Methylovirgula sp. 4M-Z18: one gene and its partner. The protein of the gene in region 2 interacts with the protein of the main gene of each other region in a pairwise test. Links are inferred from orthologs where the notes say so. Each region holds a gene or a part of one and is shown on either strand. Other genes may lie near its edges.

What was found. Proteins that work in one complex are often made in the same cells at the same time.
Region 1: the proteins of leuS (region 2) and ligA interact in binary tests that used the Escherichia coli proteins (3 or more experiments, as listed by UniProt). The link is inferred for Methylovirgula sp. 4M-Z18 from one-to-one orthologs.

What each region holds. Positions count from the first base shown.
Region 1 is NZ_CP149574.1:3,328,076-3,335,592, reverse strand. The notes cover bases 2,215-5,114. They hold ligA (NAD-dependent DNA ligase LigA), read left to right. Parts: upstream 2,215-2,564; coding sequence 2,565-4,664; downstream 4,665-5,114. Other genes in these bases: V9T28_RS15490 (AraC family transcriptional regulator), read left to right, coding at 4,715-5,114; V9T28_RS15500 (hypothetical protein), read right to left, coding at 2,215-2,365. In the rest of the region: DNA repair protein RecN, read left to right, coding at 1-997; V9T28_RS15505 (Ldh family oxidoreductase), read left to right, coding at 1,024-2,010; more of V9T28_RS15500, read right to left, coding at 2,093-2,214; more of V9T28_RS15490, read left to right, coding at 5,115-5,572; V9T28_RS15485 (AzlC family ABC transporter permease), read left to right, coding at 5,620-6,318; V9T28_RS15480 (AzlD family protein), read left to right, coding at 6,315-6,614; V9T28_RS15475 (aminopeptidase P family protein), read right to left, coding at 6,631-7,517. UniProt on the Escherichia coli protein: DNA ligase that catalyzes the formation of phosphodiester linkages between 5'-phosphoryl and 3'-hydroxyl groups in double-stranded DNA using NAD as a coenzyme and as the energy source for the reaction.
Region 2 is NZ_CP149574.1:4,497,296-4,505,084, reverse strand. The notes cover bases 2,889-6,060. They hold leuS (leucine--tRNA ligase), read right to left. Parts: upstream 5,756-6,060; coding sequence 3,089-5,755; downstream 2,889-3,088. Other genes in these bases: V9T28_RS20795 (hypothetical protein), read right to left, coding at 5,855-6,060; lptE (LPS assembly lipoprotein LptE), read right to left, coding at 2,889-3,102. Also shown: V9T28_RS20820 (ParB/RepB/Spo0J family partition protein), read left to right, coding at 1-776; holA (DNA polymerase III subunit delta), read right to left, coding at 816-1,841; V9T28_RS20810 (DUF302 domain-containing protein), read right to left, coding at 2,023-2,448; more of lptE, read right to left, coding at 2,557-2,888; more of V9T28_RS20795, read right to left, coding at 6,061-6,634; V9T28_RS20790 (glutathione S-transferase family protein), read left to right, coding at 6,680-7,330; V9T28_RS20785 (GGDEF domain-containing protein), read left to right, coding at 7,580-7,789.

The sequences.
Region 1 (7,517 bases), 1.2 Mb from region 2 along the record:
CGAATTGAACGAAGCGTTCGAGAGCATCGCCGGCGATCATGGTCCGCTCGCCAATCTTGCTTCGGTCTTGCGCCGGCTGGAGCGCCGCGCCACGCAGGCACCGCACTTGATCGAGCCGTCCGCCAAGGCGCTCTCGGCCGCGCTCGATGCGCTGAACGATGCGCAGGCGACCCTCGAACAGGCCTTGCGCGATGCCGATTTCGACCCGCGCGAATTGGAGCGCACCGAAGAGCGCCTTTTCGCTCTGCGCGGCGCGGCGCGCAAATATCAGGTCACGATCGAAGCGCTGCCGGCGCTGGCCGAGAAATTCGCCGGCGACCTCGCGGCGCTCGATGCGGGCGAGGCCCGGCTCGTCAAACTGGCGCAGAAAGTTGCCGAGTCGCAGGCCGCTTATGACAAGGCCGCGCGCACCCTCTCGGCCGGGCGCGCGAAGGCCGCGAAACAGATCGACAAGGCGGTGAATGCCGAATTGCCGCCGCTGAAACTGGAGCGCGCGCAATTCCTGACGCAGGTCGCTTCCGACGGTGCGCCGACGCGCGAGGGCATCGACCGGGTCGAGTTCTGGGTCCAGACGAATCCGGGCACGAAGCCGGGGCCCTTGATGAAGGTCGCCTCGGGCGGCGAATTGGCCCGCTTCATGCTGGCGCTGAAAGTGGTTCTGGCCGATCGCGGCTCGGCGCCGACTTTGGTGTTCGACGAAATAGACACAGGCGTCGGCGGCGCGGTCGCGGATGCGATCGGGCAGCGCTTGGCTCGGCTCGCCGGACGCGTGCAAGTGCTCGCCGTCACCCATGCGCCGCAGGTGGCGGCCAAGGCGCATGCCCATATGCGGATCGCCAAAGCCGATATCGGCAAGAAGGGCGAGCGGGTCGCGACCAGCGTCGCCACCCTGCACGACGAGGCGCGGCGCGAAGAGATCGCGCGGATGCTCGCCGGCGCCACGATCACCAACGAAGCGCGCGCTGCTGCGGCGCGATTGATCGAAGGCGCGGCATAATCGTCAAAAGGTGAGGAGGGGGCACGGTGCCGGTTCTGTCTCTTGATGCAATCGAAACCATGGCGCGCGATGCTCTGGTGAAGTCCGGTGCATCCACAGCGATTGCGGCGTCGGTCGCCCGGTCGATCCGCGCCGCGGAAGCGGATGGGTTTTCCGGCATCGGCCTTGGCTTCTTGCCGGTGTTTCTCAGCCATCTCAAAAGCGGTCGCGTGAACGGCACTGCCGTGCCGCAGCTCGAGCGGCGCGCCGCCGCAATTGTGCATGTGGATGCCGCGCAAGGCTTCGCGCAGCCGGCGATGGATGTGGGCTTTCCCGCCTTGATCGAGGCCGCCAAGGCCTGCGGCACAGCCTCTTTGACGATCACGCGGTCCTATTCCGCCGGCGTGCTCGGCCATGCCGTCGAGGAATTGGCGACGCACGGCCTCGTCGCGCTCGCTTTTACTAATGGACCACCGAATATCGCGCCCTGGGGCGGGCGCGTGCCCTTGTTCGGCACCAATCCGATGGCCTTCGCGGTCCCGCGCAGCGAGGCGTTGCCGTTGGTGATCGACCAGTCGGCGAGCGTCGTGACGAAAGTGGCGTTGCTGCAGAAGGCGCGCGCCAACGAACCCTTGCCGCCCGGCTGGGCGCTCGATGCTGATGGCGCCGAGACGCAAGATCCGCAGGCCGCGCTGCAGGGGTCGATGGCGCCCTTCGGTGGCGCCAAAGGCGCGGCGATCGCACTGATGGGGGAGATTTTCGCCGCCGTCCTCACCGGCGCGCAATTTTCCTTCGACGCCAAACCCTATGGCGTGACTGACGCTCCGCCGCTCGACATCGGCCAGTTTTTTGTGGTCTTGGATCCAGCGGCGCATGCCCCAGATTTCGCGGTGCGGCTGGAAAAGCTGTTGCAGGCGATGCTGGCGCAAGACGGCGTGCGCCTGCCAGGCGACCGGCGCTATCGCCTGCGGCGGCAAGCCGAGGAGAAGGGCGTCGAGGTTGACGCGGCGCTGATCGAGACGCTGCGCGCCTGAAAAAGAAAACCCTCCGGCAGGACCGAAGGGCTTGGCTTCAAGGACGGGGGAGAGGCAGCCTGGCGTTGAAGCCGGGCTGAACTCAGTCGCAGACCCGCACGGCGCGGTAGCCGAGGAAGTCGCCGTCTTCGTTATAAACCGCGCGGCGGGCGAGGTAGCAATCGTCGGCGCGGGACGCCGCGATCGCGCCGAGGGCCAGACCGCCGATCACGCCGACAGCCAAGGGGCCACCCCAGCCGCGATGATGGTGCATCATCGGGAAGGCCGATGCGGGCGCCGTGCTGGCGGCCAAGCCGGTGGCCAGGGAAGCGGCGGCAAGGCCGACGAGCAGGGTCTTTTTGAAGATGTTGGTCATGGTACTCTCCTATGTTCGGATCGCTTGAAATCCGTTGAAGCGATGGAGAGAAGGTAGATGCGGGCGCCGCAAAGGGCTGTGCCGAAGCGCACGCGGTGAATTGCTGGGCTGCAATGCGTGACGTAGGATGGCGCGAACGTGGTGACGAGCCCGTGACGCGAGTCCGGTTCGTTTGAATCTGTTTGCAGTGAGACCCATCATGCCGAAGCGCTCATCCGAAACCGACATGTCGCCCGAGGCCGCGGCCGAGGAACATGCAAGGCTCGCGCAGGAGATTGCCGAGCACGACGTGCGCTACCACCAGCAGGATGCGCCGACGATTTCGGACGCCGATTATGATGCGCTGCGCCGCCGTCTCGATCATTTGGAATCTCTGTTTCCGACGCTGAAGAGCACGTCGTCGCCAAGCGCAAAAGTCGGTGCGGCGCCATCGGAGAAATTCGCCAAGGTGCGCCACGTCGTGCCGATGCTCTCGCTCGGCAACGTCTTTGCTGACGAAGAGGTCGAGGATTTCGTCGGCCGCATTCGCCGCTTTCTCGGCCTTGGCGCGGACGCATCGGTCAGCCTGACGGCGGAGCCGAAGATCGATGGCCTCTCCTGTTCGCTGCGCTACGAGAAGGGTGTGCTCGTGACCGCGGCGACGCGTGGCGACGGATTCGAGGGCGAGGACGTCACGGCGAATGTGCGCACGATTGGCAGCATCCCGAATGTGCTGAAAGGTGACGTGCCGGAGATCTGCGAGGTGCGCGGCGAAGTCTATATGAGCCACACCGATTTTGCCGCCCTCAATGTCAATCAGGAAGCGACGGGCGGCAAATTGTTTGCCAATCCGCGCAACGCGGCGGCCGGCTCGTTGCGTCAGCTCGATCCGACGATCACGGCGGCGCGGCCGTTGCAGTTCTTCGCCTACGCCTGGGGCGAGATGAGCGCGGTGCCGGCAAAGACGCAGAGCGGCGTGGTTGCGGCTTTTGCCGCCATGGGCCTGCCGACCAATCCGTTGATGCGCCTGTGCTATTCGGTCAAGGACATGCTCGACGTCTATCGCGCGATCGAGGCGCGGCGCGCGACGCTCGGCTATGATATCGATGGTGTCGTCTACAAGGTCGATGACCTTGCGCTGCAGGCGCGACTCGGCTTCGTCTCGCGTTCGCCGCGTTGGGCGGTGGCGCATAAATTCCCCGCCGAAAAGGCGACCACCATTCTGGAGGGCATCGAAATCCAGGTCGGCCGCACGGGTGCGTTGACGCCGGTCGCGCGGCTGAAGCCGGTGACGGTCGGCGGCGTTGTCGTGTCGAATGCGACATTGCACAATGAGGATGAGATCGCGCGCAAGGATGTGCGGATCGGCGATACGGTCATCGTGCAGCGGGCGGGCGACGTCATTCCGCAAATTCTCGGCGCCGTTCTCGAGAAGCGCCCTGCGGATACGAAACCTTACGTGTTCCCCGATGTCTGTCCGGTATGCGGCTCCGCCGCTTTGCGGGAGATCGATGCGAAGGGTGAGACAGACGCGGTGCGGCGCTGCACGGGCGGGCTCATCTGCGCGGCGCAAGCGGTGGAGCGTCTGAAACATTTTGCCTCGCGCAACGCCTTCGATATCGAGGGGCTCGGCGACAAGCAGATCGAATTTTTCCATGAGAAGGGATTGATCCGCGCGCCGGCCGATATTTTCACCCTCGCGCGGCGCGATGCGGAGAGTTTGACAAAAATCCGCAATTTCGAGGGCTTTGGCGAAACCTCGGTGCGCAACCTCTTCGCTGCGATCGAAGCGCGGCGCCATATCGCGATCAACCGTTTCATCTATGCGCTCGGCATCCGCCATGTCGGCGAGACGAACGCGAAACGCCTGGCGCGGCATTTCGGCAATTTTGCCGCGCTGCGCGAAGTCGGCATCAAGGCGGCGGATCCTGAGTCTGAAGCACGCGCCGAATTGACGGGGATCGAAGGCATCGGCGCGGTCGTCGCCGAAGCGCTCGCCGACTTTTTCGCCGAGGCGCATAATGAGGAAGCGCTGAACGCCTTGCTCGCCGAAGTGACGACCGAGCCGATGGAAGAAGTTGCGGCAAGCTCGCCGGTCGCGGGCAAAACGGTCGTGTTTACCGGCGCGTTGGAGCGCATGACGCGCGATGAGGCCAAAGCCATGGCCGAGCGCCTGGGCGCGAAGGTCTCCGGCTCGGTCTCGAAGAAGACGGACCTGCTGGTTGCGGGCGCGGATGCGGGATCGAAGCTCGCCAAGGCGCGCGAACTTGGTGTCGAGGTCATCAGCGAGGATGAGTGGCTCGCGCGGGTGAATGGATAGCCCAGCAATTTTTTACAAGACCCAGCCTACGCCCCGCGGTAATCTGCCTCATGCACAATGTCACGCAATCGGAGATCGACGCGCTCAGCGAGCATGATCAGCGCGACCGCACGCGGTTTTGGCGCGTGGCGCGCTATGGCAATCTGGAATGTTTGAGCGCGACCTTCTTCACCCAGCGTTTTCCGCGTCATACCCACGAGACCTATGTCATCGGCGTCCTGCTGGCGGGCTGCAATTCCTATGTGCTGTGCGGCGGAACGGTGCATGCGGTGGCCGGCGATGTGGCGATCATTCCGCCCGGCGAAGTGCATGACGGCGGCGCGGCGGACATCGGCTTCATCTATCGCATGACCTATCCGTCGGTGGACGTGATGCGCGAAATCGCGGTGGATGTGACCGGCAAGCCGCAGCTTTTCGGCCCGAGCTTCGATCAGCCGCTTTACCGCGATCCGGACATTTTCGCTTTGTTGCGCGCCGCGCACGAGCGTATGGAAACCGGTGGCGATGGGCTCGCGGCGGACGAATTGCTGATTGCCGCCTATGGCCTTCTGATCCTGCGCCACGCCAAGCTGGGTTCACCGCCGCGTGCCGGCCAGGAGCGCACGATTCTCGAGCGGGTGCGCGAGTATATGGACGTGCATTTTCGCGACGAGATCGATTTGGCCCAGCTTTCCCAACTCGCCGGCCTCTCGCGCTTCCATCTCATCCGCACCTTCCGCGCCAATCTCGGCATGACGCCGCATGAATGGCTGCTTGACCGCCGCATTCGCCATGCCCGCGGCCTGCTCGCCAAGGGCGAGCCATTGGCCGAGGTTGCGGTCGATTGCGGTTTCTTTGACCAAAGCCATTTCACCCGCGCCTTCAAGCAGCGCATGGGCGTGACGCCCGGCGTGTTTCGGGCGGGATAGCAACAATTTACAAGACCGTCCGCGCGCGCCGTCCTATGTGCTCGCGCATGACGACGCAAGATTCCACTCTTTCGCAAATGACGGCCGGCGTGCGCGATATTGCGCCGGCGCTGGTGGCGGCTGTACCGATCGGTTTTCTCTACGGTGCCCTCGCCACGTTGAAGGGCCTATCGCCGGTCGAGGTGATGCTCACGAGCAGTTTGGTTTATGCCGGCGGCGCGCAATTTTCGGCGCTGGAACTATGGAAGCAGCCGGCGCCGGTGCTGCTGCTCACTTTCTCGGTACTGCTCATCAACCTGCGTCACGTGCTGATGGGCATGTCGCTGGTGCGCAAGATGCAGTTGTTCCCGCAGCGTCTGCGCGCGCTCGGTTTCTTTTTCATGGTCGACGAGACCTGGGCCTTTTCCGAGCGCCGCGCGGCCGGTGCCGTGCTGCGTCCGAGTTATTATTTCGGCATGGGCCTCGTCTTCTGGCTCAACTGGGTGCTGTGCTCGACGTTGGGTGCGCTCGGCGGCTCGCTGCTCGGCGATCCGAAGCGGATCGGCGCCGATTTCGCCTTCACGGCCTTGTTCATCGGCCTGATCGCCGGCTTCTGGAAGGGACGAGCGACCGCGATTCCGGTGGTCGGTGCGGCCGTCGCCTCGGCAGCGCTCTATGTGCTGTGCGGACCGCCGTGGCACATCGCCGGCGGGGCATGCGTCGGCATCGTGGCCGCCTATCTCACGGCGCCGGAGGAAAGCGCATGACCCTCGATTGGACGACCTTTGTCGCGATCCTGTGTATGGGCCTCGTGACCTATCTCACCCGCGTCACCGGCGGGTTGCTGGCGGGCCGGTTGCAGCTGTCGCCGCGCCTCGCCACCGCGCTCGATGCCATTCCGCCCGTGGTGCTGGTCGCAGTGGTCGCGCCCTCTATGCTGGCGACCGGCAAGGCCGAGACCTTGGCAAGCGCCATCACCATCTTGGCCGCGACGCGCCTGCCGCTGCTCGGCGTCGTGGCCAGCGGCGTCGCGTCGATCGTGCTGCTGCGGCTCGTGTTGTGAATGGAGCACGCTCCGTTCAAAGCGGCTTGGTTGCCGCCGTCAGCCACTTGCGCGTGGCCGGATCGACGAGCGGGGCGACGCGCTTCTTGACTTCGGCGTGATAGGCGTTCAGCCAGGCGCGCTCTTCAGCCGTGAGCAGTTTGACGTCGACGAGCGCGCGCTCGATCGGCGAGAAGCTGATCGTCTCGAAGCCATACATCTCACGCTCGGCCCCCTTGATCTCGCGCTTTTCCACGACGATCAGGTTCTCGATACGGATGCCCCAGGCGCCGGCTTTGTAATAGCCGGGCTCGTTGGACAGAATCATGCCCGGTTCGAGCGGCGTCGTCCCCGTCTTGGCGATGCGCTGCGGCCCTTCATGCACCGAGAGATAGGAGCCGACGCCATGGCCGGTGCCGTGATCGAAATCGAGTCCTGCCTGCCACAGGGCCTGACGAGCGAAGGCGTCGATCTGCGCGCCGGATGTGCCCTTCGGGAAGACGCTGGTCGCGATGGCGATATGGCCCTTCAGCACGCGGGTGAAGCGGTCGCGCATTTCCGCCGTCGGCTTGCCGACGACGAGAGTGCGGGTGATGTCGGTGGTGCCATCCTCATATTGTGCGCCGGAATCGATGAGGAAAATGCCCTTGCCGATCTTGCGGTTCGATGTGCGCGACACCCGATAATGCGGAATGGCGGCATTCGGGCCGGCGCCGGAGATGGAGGGGAAGGACACGTCCTTCAACTTGCCGCCGTCGCGCCGGAAGGTTTCGAGCGCTTCGGCCGCGGAGATTTCCGTCTGCTTGCCCTTGGGCGCTTCCTCCGCGAACCAGGCAAGGAAGCGGGCATAGGCTGCCGCATCGCGTAAATGTGCGGCGCGCGTGCCGGCAAGCTCGTGCCTGTTCTTGCGCGCCTTCATGAGGG
Region 2 (7,789 bases):
CGGTCGAATTTTTGCGGCCCAATCCAAAGAATCCGCGTAAAGCTTTTGCGGAAGAGGATTTGGAAGATCTCTCGAATTCCATTCGCGAGAAGGGGGTCATTCAACCGATTCTCGTGCGTGCGATCAGCGGCTTAAGCGACGCGTTCGAAATCATTGCCGGCGAGCGGCGCTGGCGCGCGTCGCAGCGCGCGGGTTTGCACGAAGTGCCGGTTCAGGTGGTTGAAGCGACCGACAAGGAATCGCTCGAACTTGCGATTGTCGAAAACGTGCAGCGCGCCGATTTGAACGCGCTCGAAGAAGCGCAAGGCTACCAGCATCTCATTGCCGAATTCAGTTACACCCAAGACGATCTGTCGAAGAAGATCGGCAAGAGTCGCAGCCATGTGGCAAACACGCTGCGGCTGTTGCGCTTGCCGGAATCTGTGCGGCGCATGTTGAGCGATGGCGATTTGTCGGCGGGCCACGCACGCGCCCTGCTGGCCATTCCAGATCCCGAAAAGCTGGCGAAACTCATTGTCGAACAGGGCTTGAGCGTGCGCGATGCGGAGCGCGCCGCGCAAGTGCAATTGGAAGATGCGACGACCAAGGCCAAGGCGCCGCGCAAGGCATCGATCGAGAAAGATGCCGACACGCGCGCGCTGGAGCGCACCTTGACCGATGTGCTGGGCTTCGTCGTGACGGTCGACCATAAGGATCCCGGCGGCGAATTGCGGATCAAATATAAGAACCTCGAACAGCTCGACGAATTGAGCCACCGGCTGAAGGCGTTCGGGTAACGAATGGAGCGCGGCCTGGAAGGCTGCGGTCCATTCCATTCAGCGGCTTTTCGCCGCGAGCGCTACGGCCCAAAGTGCACGCACCGCAATCACTTCGCCGAGACGGGGCTCGCGCCGGGCGCGGCCGACGGCTTCGGCGAGAATGGCGATGGCGCGCGCCAATTTCGTTTCGCTCCAGCCGTTCAATTGCCGCTGAACGGTCGCTTTGCGTTTCCAGAACAATCGCGGCATAGCGGACATCAGTGCGCCCTCCAAGGGCTTGCCGCCGTCGATATCGAGTCTTGCACGATGCAGGCTGATTGCATGCCGCAGCGCCGTGCCGATGAGAACGCCGGGGTCGCCGCCTTCCATCCACACCCGGGCCGCCGTTTCGTCGATCGAGCCGTATTGGCCGCTGAACGCGCCATCGATGGCTGTGTCGACGGACAGCGCTGATGCGTCCGTGACGATCGCCTCGACGTCCTGTGCGTCGATCTGCTTTTGCCCATGCGCATAAGTGACGAGCTTGCTCAGTTCCGCGCGCGTGGTGAGCCGGTCCGCGCCGAGAAGATCCGCCAGCATTTGTCTTGCGTCTTGCGAAATCGTCAGGCCAGCTGCGTGAAGTTCGGCGTCGATGAGTTTTTGCACGGCGGCGGCATCGTCGGGATAGCATTCGATCGCCGCCGCGGCTTTCTCCTTCTCAAGCAGCTTGCGCAGCGGCGCGTCTTTTTTCAGCGCTCCGGCGCCGATAATGATCGCGCAATCCACGGGTGGCGCGGCAAACAGCATTTCGAGCGCCGGCGCAAAATTCTTCGATCCCGCGTCAACTAGAATGGCGCGGCGGCCGCCGAACATCGGAATCGTATTGGCTTCGTCGACAAGGCGCAAGGGATCTGCGGCGACATCGTCGCCGTCGAGACGAATGAGCTGAAATGGATCGGCGACATCGTCCACGCTCGCTTTGGTTAGCGCTTGAACGCGCTCGGCGATGAGCCCCGGATCGTTGCCGTGAATCAGGAAGGCAAAGATCGCCTTCGGCGGATCAGCGAGAAAGCGATCGGCATCGGCATTCTTGATGGCAGTCATGACGTCGTGCCGCCTTCAGTTTTCGTAACGATCAAAGCCTCCATGGCTCCATATCGTCTTAGAGCATTTTCCAGCAAAGTTGCCCGACTTTTCGGTTAAGAACCGAAGGTCCGCGTAGCGAAAATGCGACAAAACAAAGATGTAGAATAATTTCGCGATTCTGAAAGAACGCAAAATTGCTCTAGGAAACCGTCGCGAAGAGCTTGCCCACCTTTTCGCTCAGCTCAGCCGCAAGTTCTTGCAGAGCGGGATAGGGTTTGAAGAGCGATTCGACCCGGCGGCAACGCACGGTGATCGCGCCGTCACGCCCCTCCATCACGACGGCTTTCAAGGGGATTTCCGGAAAGGCGGCCGGATCGAGAGCGAGCAGGCGGGCGGCGTAGCGCGGATGGAAAAACAGGATTTGCCGCGCACCGAGGATCGAGTACCCACCCCGTTCCAGCAGCATCTGCGGATTGATTTCATGAATCACCCCCATATCCAGCGTTTCGATTTCCCGCTTCAACCGATCGATTGTTGCATGAAACCCAAGCGTCGACCGGACAACGCATTGATCTTCCGAAACGGATGGCTCGGCATAATCCACTTGGATCAAATCTTGTGTCATGTCGTCGAGCTTCGGTTTGAAAGGTTGGACGGTCTGGTCCCATATCTTCGACTGGAATTGTCAACTTAATCAGTCGACAATTCCTACCAAAATACCGTCACATCCACGCTACGGCGTATTCTGCGCCAATGCCCCGGCCAGGCGCGTGCGGATCTGATCGGCCAACACTTTCGTGTTGCGAATCTCCGCATCGCGCGCCGCGCGGATATTGGCGAAACGGTTGTTGCTGCGCGTGTAATCGGCGGAGCTTTTGGCTGTCCCAGTCACGACCGGCGCACCGCCGCCAGCCGGCAGAAGCTTATAATCCGCATCGAGGACGACGGTTGCCGCCGCGGCATAGCCGCCGAAGGAATTGTACAGCGGCACTTGCACGCTTTCGCGCACTGTCACCAGAAGATGATATTTCGGCTCGGGCGCCTGGCCCGTTCCGTTGAGCGCGAAGATCAATTCGTTGCCGAGATAGTGGCCGACGCGATCGGGGATCGGGTCGACCTTGATCGCCTGCAATTCCTTGACCAGCGGCGAACCGTCCGGACCGGTCGAGGCGAATTCGGGCTGGAAGCAGCCGGCAAGCGGCGTGGCGAGCAGCAACAGGGCGGCAAAACGCGCGCCACGCGCGAGGCCGGACATCTGGTTTCGCTTAAACGACGACATTGACGATCCTTCCGGGTACCACAATGATCTTCTTCGGCAGCTTTCCCTCGAGCGCGCGCTGCACCGATTCAACCGCCAATGTCGCAGCCTCGATATCCGCTTTCGACGCGTCGCGCGGCACGCGCACGTCGCCGCGCTTCTTGCCGTTCACCTGCACCGGCAGCACGAGCTCATCTTCTTCCACCAGCGACACATCGGCAACCGGCCAGGCCGCTTCCGCGACCAGATCCTGGTGGCCGAGCGCCGCCCAGCATTCTTCGGCAAGATGCGGCATCATCGGCGCGAAAAGCTGCACCAATATGTCGCCGGCTTCGCGGAAAGCATAGCGCATGTCATCGCCGATCTGCGCGTCGTCGATTCTACCGATCGCGCTCGACAGCGTGTTCACCAGCGTATTGATATGCGCGATGCAGACATTGAACCGTAGCCGCTCCACATCGGTGCCGACCTTGATCAGCGCGTCATGCACGGCTTTGCGCACGGCGAGGGCGGCGTCCGAAAACTGGTTCGGGGCAGCCGCGCCGGCCGGCAGAGCAGCGTCGCTCAATTCGCCAACGAGACGCCACAATTTCTGGATGAGACGGGCCGCGCCCTGCACACCTTCCTCGGTCCAGATGACGTCGCGCTCGGGCGGCGAATCCGAGAGCACGAACCAGCGCGCCGTATCGGCGCCATAGGTGCCGATGATCTCGTCGGGATCGACCGTGTTGCGGCGGGATTTCGACATTTTCTCAATCGAGCCGATCTCGACTTCCGAGCCGTCGCTGAGCAGATAGGCGCGGCGGCCATTGGCGCCGCTCTCGATGCGGATTTCACTGGGTGCGACCCAATCGCCCGCCTTGCTGCGATAGGTCTCATGCACCACCATGCCTTGCGTGAACAGGCCGGCGAAAGGTTCCTTCACGCCGCCGTGGCCGGTGATCTGCATCGCACGAGCAAAGAAGCGCGAATAGAGCAGATGCAGAATCGCATGCTCGATACCGCCGATATATTGATCGACCGGCAGCCACTCATTGATCGCCTGGGGCGTCGTCGGCGCATCAGCATTGTGCGGATCGGTGAAGCGGGCGAAATACCACGAGGAATCGACGAACGTGTCCATCGTATCGGTCTCGCGCCGCGCCGCCGCGCCGCATTGCGGACAGTTCACGTGCTTCCAGGTCGGATGCCGGTCGAGCGGATTGCCGGGCTGGTCGAAGGCGACATCGTCTGGCAGTTTCACCGGCAGGTCTTTGATCGGCACCGGCACCGTGCCGCACACTTCGCAATGGATGATCGGGATCGGGCAGCCCCAATAGCGCTGGCGCGAAATGCCCCAGTCGCGCAGGCGGTAATTCACTTGCCGCTTGCCCTGCGGCGCATTGCGTGTGGCGCTTGCGCCATTCGCAACAATTTCGGAGCTCTCTTCGATGCGGGTCGTTTCCAGCCGCTTGGCCACTTCCTCTTTCGCCTGCGGAATGGTCATGCCGTCGAGGAAGCGCGAATTGATCATCGTGCCGTCCCCGTCATAGGCGGTGTCGGTGATCGTGAAGCTCGCGGGATCGATGCCAGGCGGGCAGACGACGGGCGTAACGCCGAGGCCATAGGCGTTGACGAAATCGAGGTCGCGCTGATCGTGCCCCGGGCAGCCGAAAATCGCGCCCGTGCCGTAGTCCATCAGGATGAAATTCGCGACATAGACCGGCAATTCCCATGACGGATCGAACGGATGCACGGCGCGGATGCCGGTGTCGTAGCCCTTCTTCTCGGCCGTCTCCAAAGTTGCGACGGACGTGCCCATGCGGCGGCACTCGTCGATGAAGGCCTGCAGCTTCGGGTCGTTCTGCGCGGCTTTGGTGGCAAGCGGATGGTCGGGCGCGATCGCCATGAATTTCGCGCCAAACAACGTGTCTGGACGCGTCGTGTAGATTTCGAGCTCGTCGGCGCTGGTCGCATTGGCGCGCAAGCCGAAACGTACCAGCAGGCCTTCCGACTTACCGATCCAATTGCGCTGCATCAGCCGCACTTTTTCCGGCCAGCGGTCGAGCGTCTCCAGCGCCTGCAGCAACTCGTCGGAGAAATCCGAAATCTTGAAGAACCATTGCACGAGTTCGCGCTGCTCGACCAAGGCGCCGGAGCGCCAGCCGCGGCCGTCGATCACCTGCTCGTTGGCAAGCACCGTATGATCGACCGGGTCCCAATTGACTTTCGATTTCTTGCGATCGACCAGGCCGGCGCGCAAAAAGTCGAGGAACAGGCGCTGCTGATGCTTGTAATAGCTCGGATCGCAGGTGGCGATTTCGCGCGACCAATCGAGCGACAGACCCATGTTCTTGAGCTGGCCGCGCATGTGATCGATATTGGCGTAGGTCCATTTCGCCGGGTGGGTGTTGTTCTGCATCGCGGCATTTTCCGCCGGCATACCGAACGCGTCCCAGCCCATGGGGTGCAGCACGTTGAAGCCACGCGCCCGCTTGTACCGCGCCACGACGTCGCCCATGGCGTAATTGCGCACGTGCCCGACATGGATGCGCCCGGACGGGTAAGGGAACATTTCCAAGACGTAATATTTGGGCCGCGGGTCGGCGTTCTCGGTCTTGAACGTCCCGCGCTCGGTCCAGATTTTCTGCCATTTCGGCTCGGCTTCGCGGACGTTGTAACGGTCGGGTCTCATCGGATGGGTCGGATCGCTTCGTAAAAGATGAAAGATGCGGCAAGAAGCATGATTTTCCCTGCCGGGTCAATGGAGAGCGCCTAGTTGGACCGAGACCGGTCACTCCGCCGGCTGGGTTGTCGGCTGGTGCATGCGGAGCAGTGACACGCCCTGGACGGCAAGGGCGCTCAGGACGGCCGTGACGTAGGTCACCGGCAGGCTGAACTGCGTGAGCATCAGGCTCAGCACATAGAAGAAGACGGCAAAACCGAAAAGGGCGGCGGCCATACCGCGCATCACTTGGGCGGCCGCCAAATCGCCCAGCATGCGATGGGCGAAAACGGTCAGAATGATCGCCATGAAGGGGATCGAGGCGAGAATGCCGCTCATCTGGGGCCCGACATAAGGCGCGATCAGCGTCACGCCGACGACGAGAAACGTGATCAGCACCATGCGCGCCGGCAAGTCCCACCAGGGCGAGCCGACGCGCTCGGCGCGCACGAAACTACGCGGAATGAGGGCGAGCGCCAGGAAAAGCCCGGCGATCGAGAGCAGAAACAGCCAAAGCCGCGACACGCCGGCCCATTGCAGCGCGCCGGAGACGAGCGCAAAGGCGAAGCAGGCCGTGGCCAAAGCGGTCGGCCATCCGCGCGCCGCCATCCGACAATAGACGATGCAAAAGCAGGCTTGCGCCGCTGTCGCGGCCAGCGAGCCGGCCGTGGCCCGTGCCGCAAAGTCGATCCCGTGCTCCAGCGCCAAAAACACCGAAATCGGCCCCGAGGTCAGGGGCAGGCCGACGAGAAAGCCGCCGATCGCCTCACCCCAGCGGCGGCTCGCGAGGCTCGCGGCGAGCAACAGCAGCGGCGTGACGGTGAGTTTGAAAAGCAGCAGGTCGTTCATCGGCTTGGGTATGACAGGAAGAAGCGAACGAAGTATGAGTGCACAATGACCAAATGTATCGTTTACGGCGATTTTTCGAGTGCCTATGTGCGCACGGTGCGCCTGACGCTCCTCGAAAAACACGTGCCCTTCGATTTGGCCGAAGTGGATGTCTTTGGGGCGGATGGACCACCCGACACCTATCTGGCACATCATCCGTTCGGCCGCATCCCCGCATTTTCTCATGACGGATTTGAGATTTTCGAGACCCACGCGATCTGCCGCTATATCGACGAGGCCTTTGACGGCCCGAGCCTGCAGCCGCGGGACGTCAAGCTGCGGGCGCGTATGGCGCAAATCGTGGGTCTGCTCGATTCCTATGCCTACCGGCCGATGGTGTGGGACGTCTTCGTCGAGCGCGTCCGGCGTCCGCTGCAGGGCGCCGTGTCCGACGAGGCCAAGATTACCTCGGGGCTCGCGAAGGCCAAGCGGGTCTTGGACGTCTTGGAAGATCTTCTGTCCGATTATGCCTGGCTCGCTGGTCCGGCCCTGTCGCTCGCCGATCTGCACTTCTATCCGATGATCGATTATTTCTGCGCCGCCGGCGAGGGCAGGGCGCTTGTCGCGGCCCACCCGAAATTGGAGGCGTGGCGACGCCGGTGCGCGGACCGCGAGTCCATCAAGGCCACGGTGTCGCCGCCGCTCTTGCAGATTTGAACCCCACCGGCGCGGAATGAAGCCAAAATGCCTTTCAGTGGCTTTCCGCGATGCATCTTCTTGGGTATATATCATAAAATTCAGGATCGATTTTCTGGTGCAATGGTGCATTCATCCAGCAAACGGTGGGCACGTGTTTCAAGATGCGATTGCTCATGAGCCTCATCAATCCACCCCCAATGCATGATTGGGAATCCGAATTCCTAAGACATAGCAAGTTCTAATCTCACGCGAACCGACACGTGGACCATGGTGCTCGACGGCATTACCGTTCTTTTCGACACAGCGCTTCTGTCGGTCATTGTCGGGGCGTTGCTCATTTTCGCGGGCACCCGCCAGAACGGCGACCGTTCCTTGCCGATCTGGGGTGCGGGCTACCTCTGTGCGTCCGCTGGAGTGTTCCTGTTTGCATTGCGCTCGCACATTCCCGATATCTGGTCGGTCGATCTCGGGGGCAGC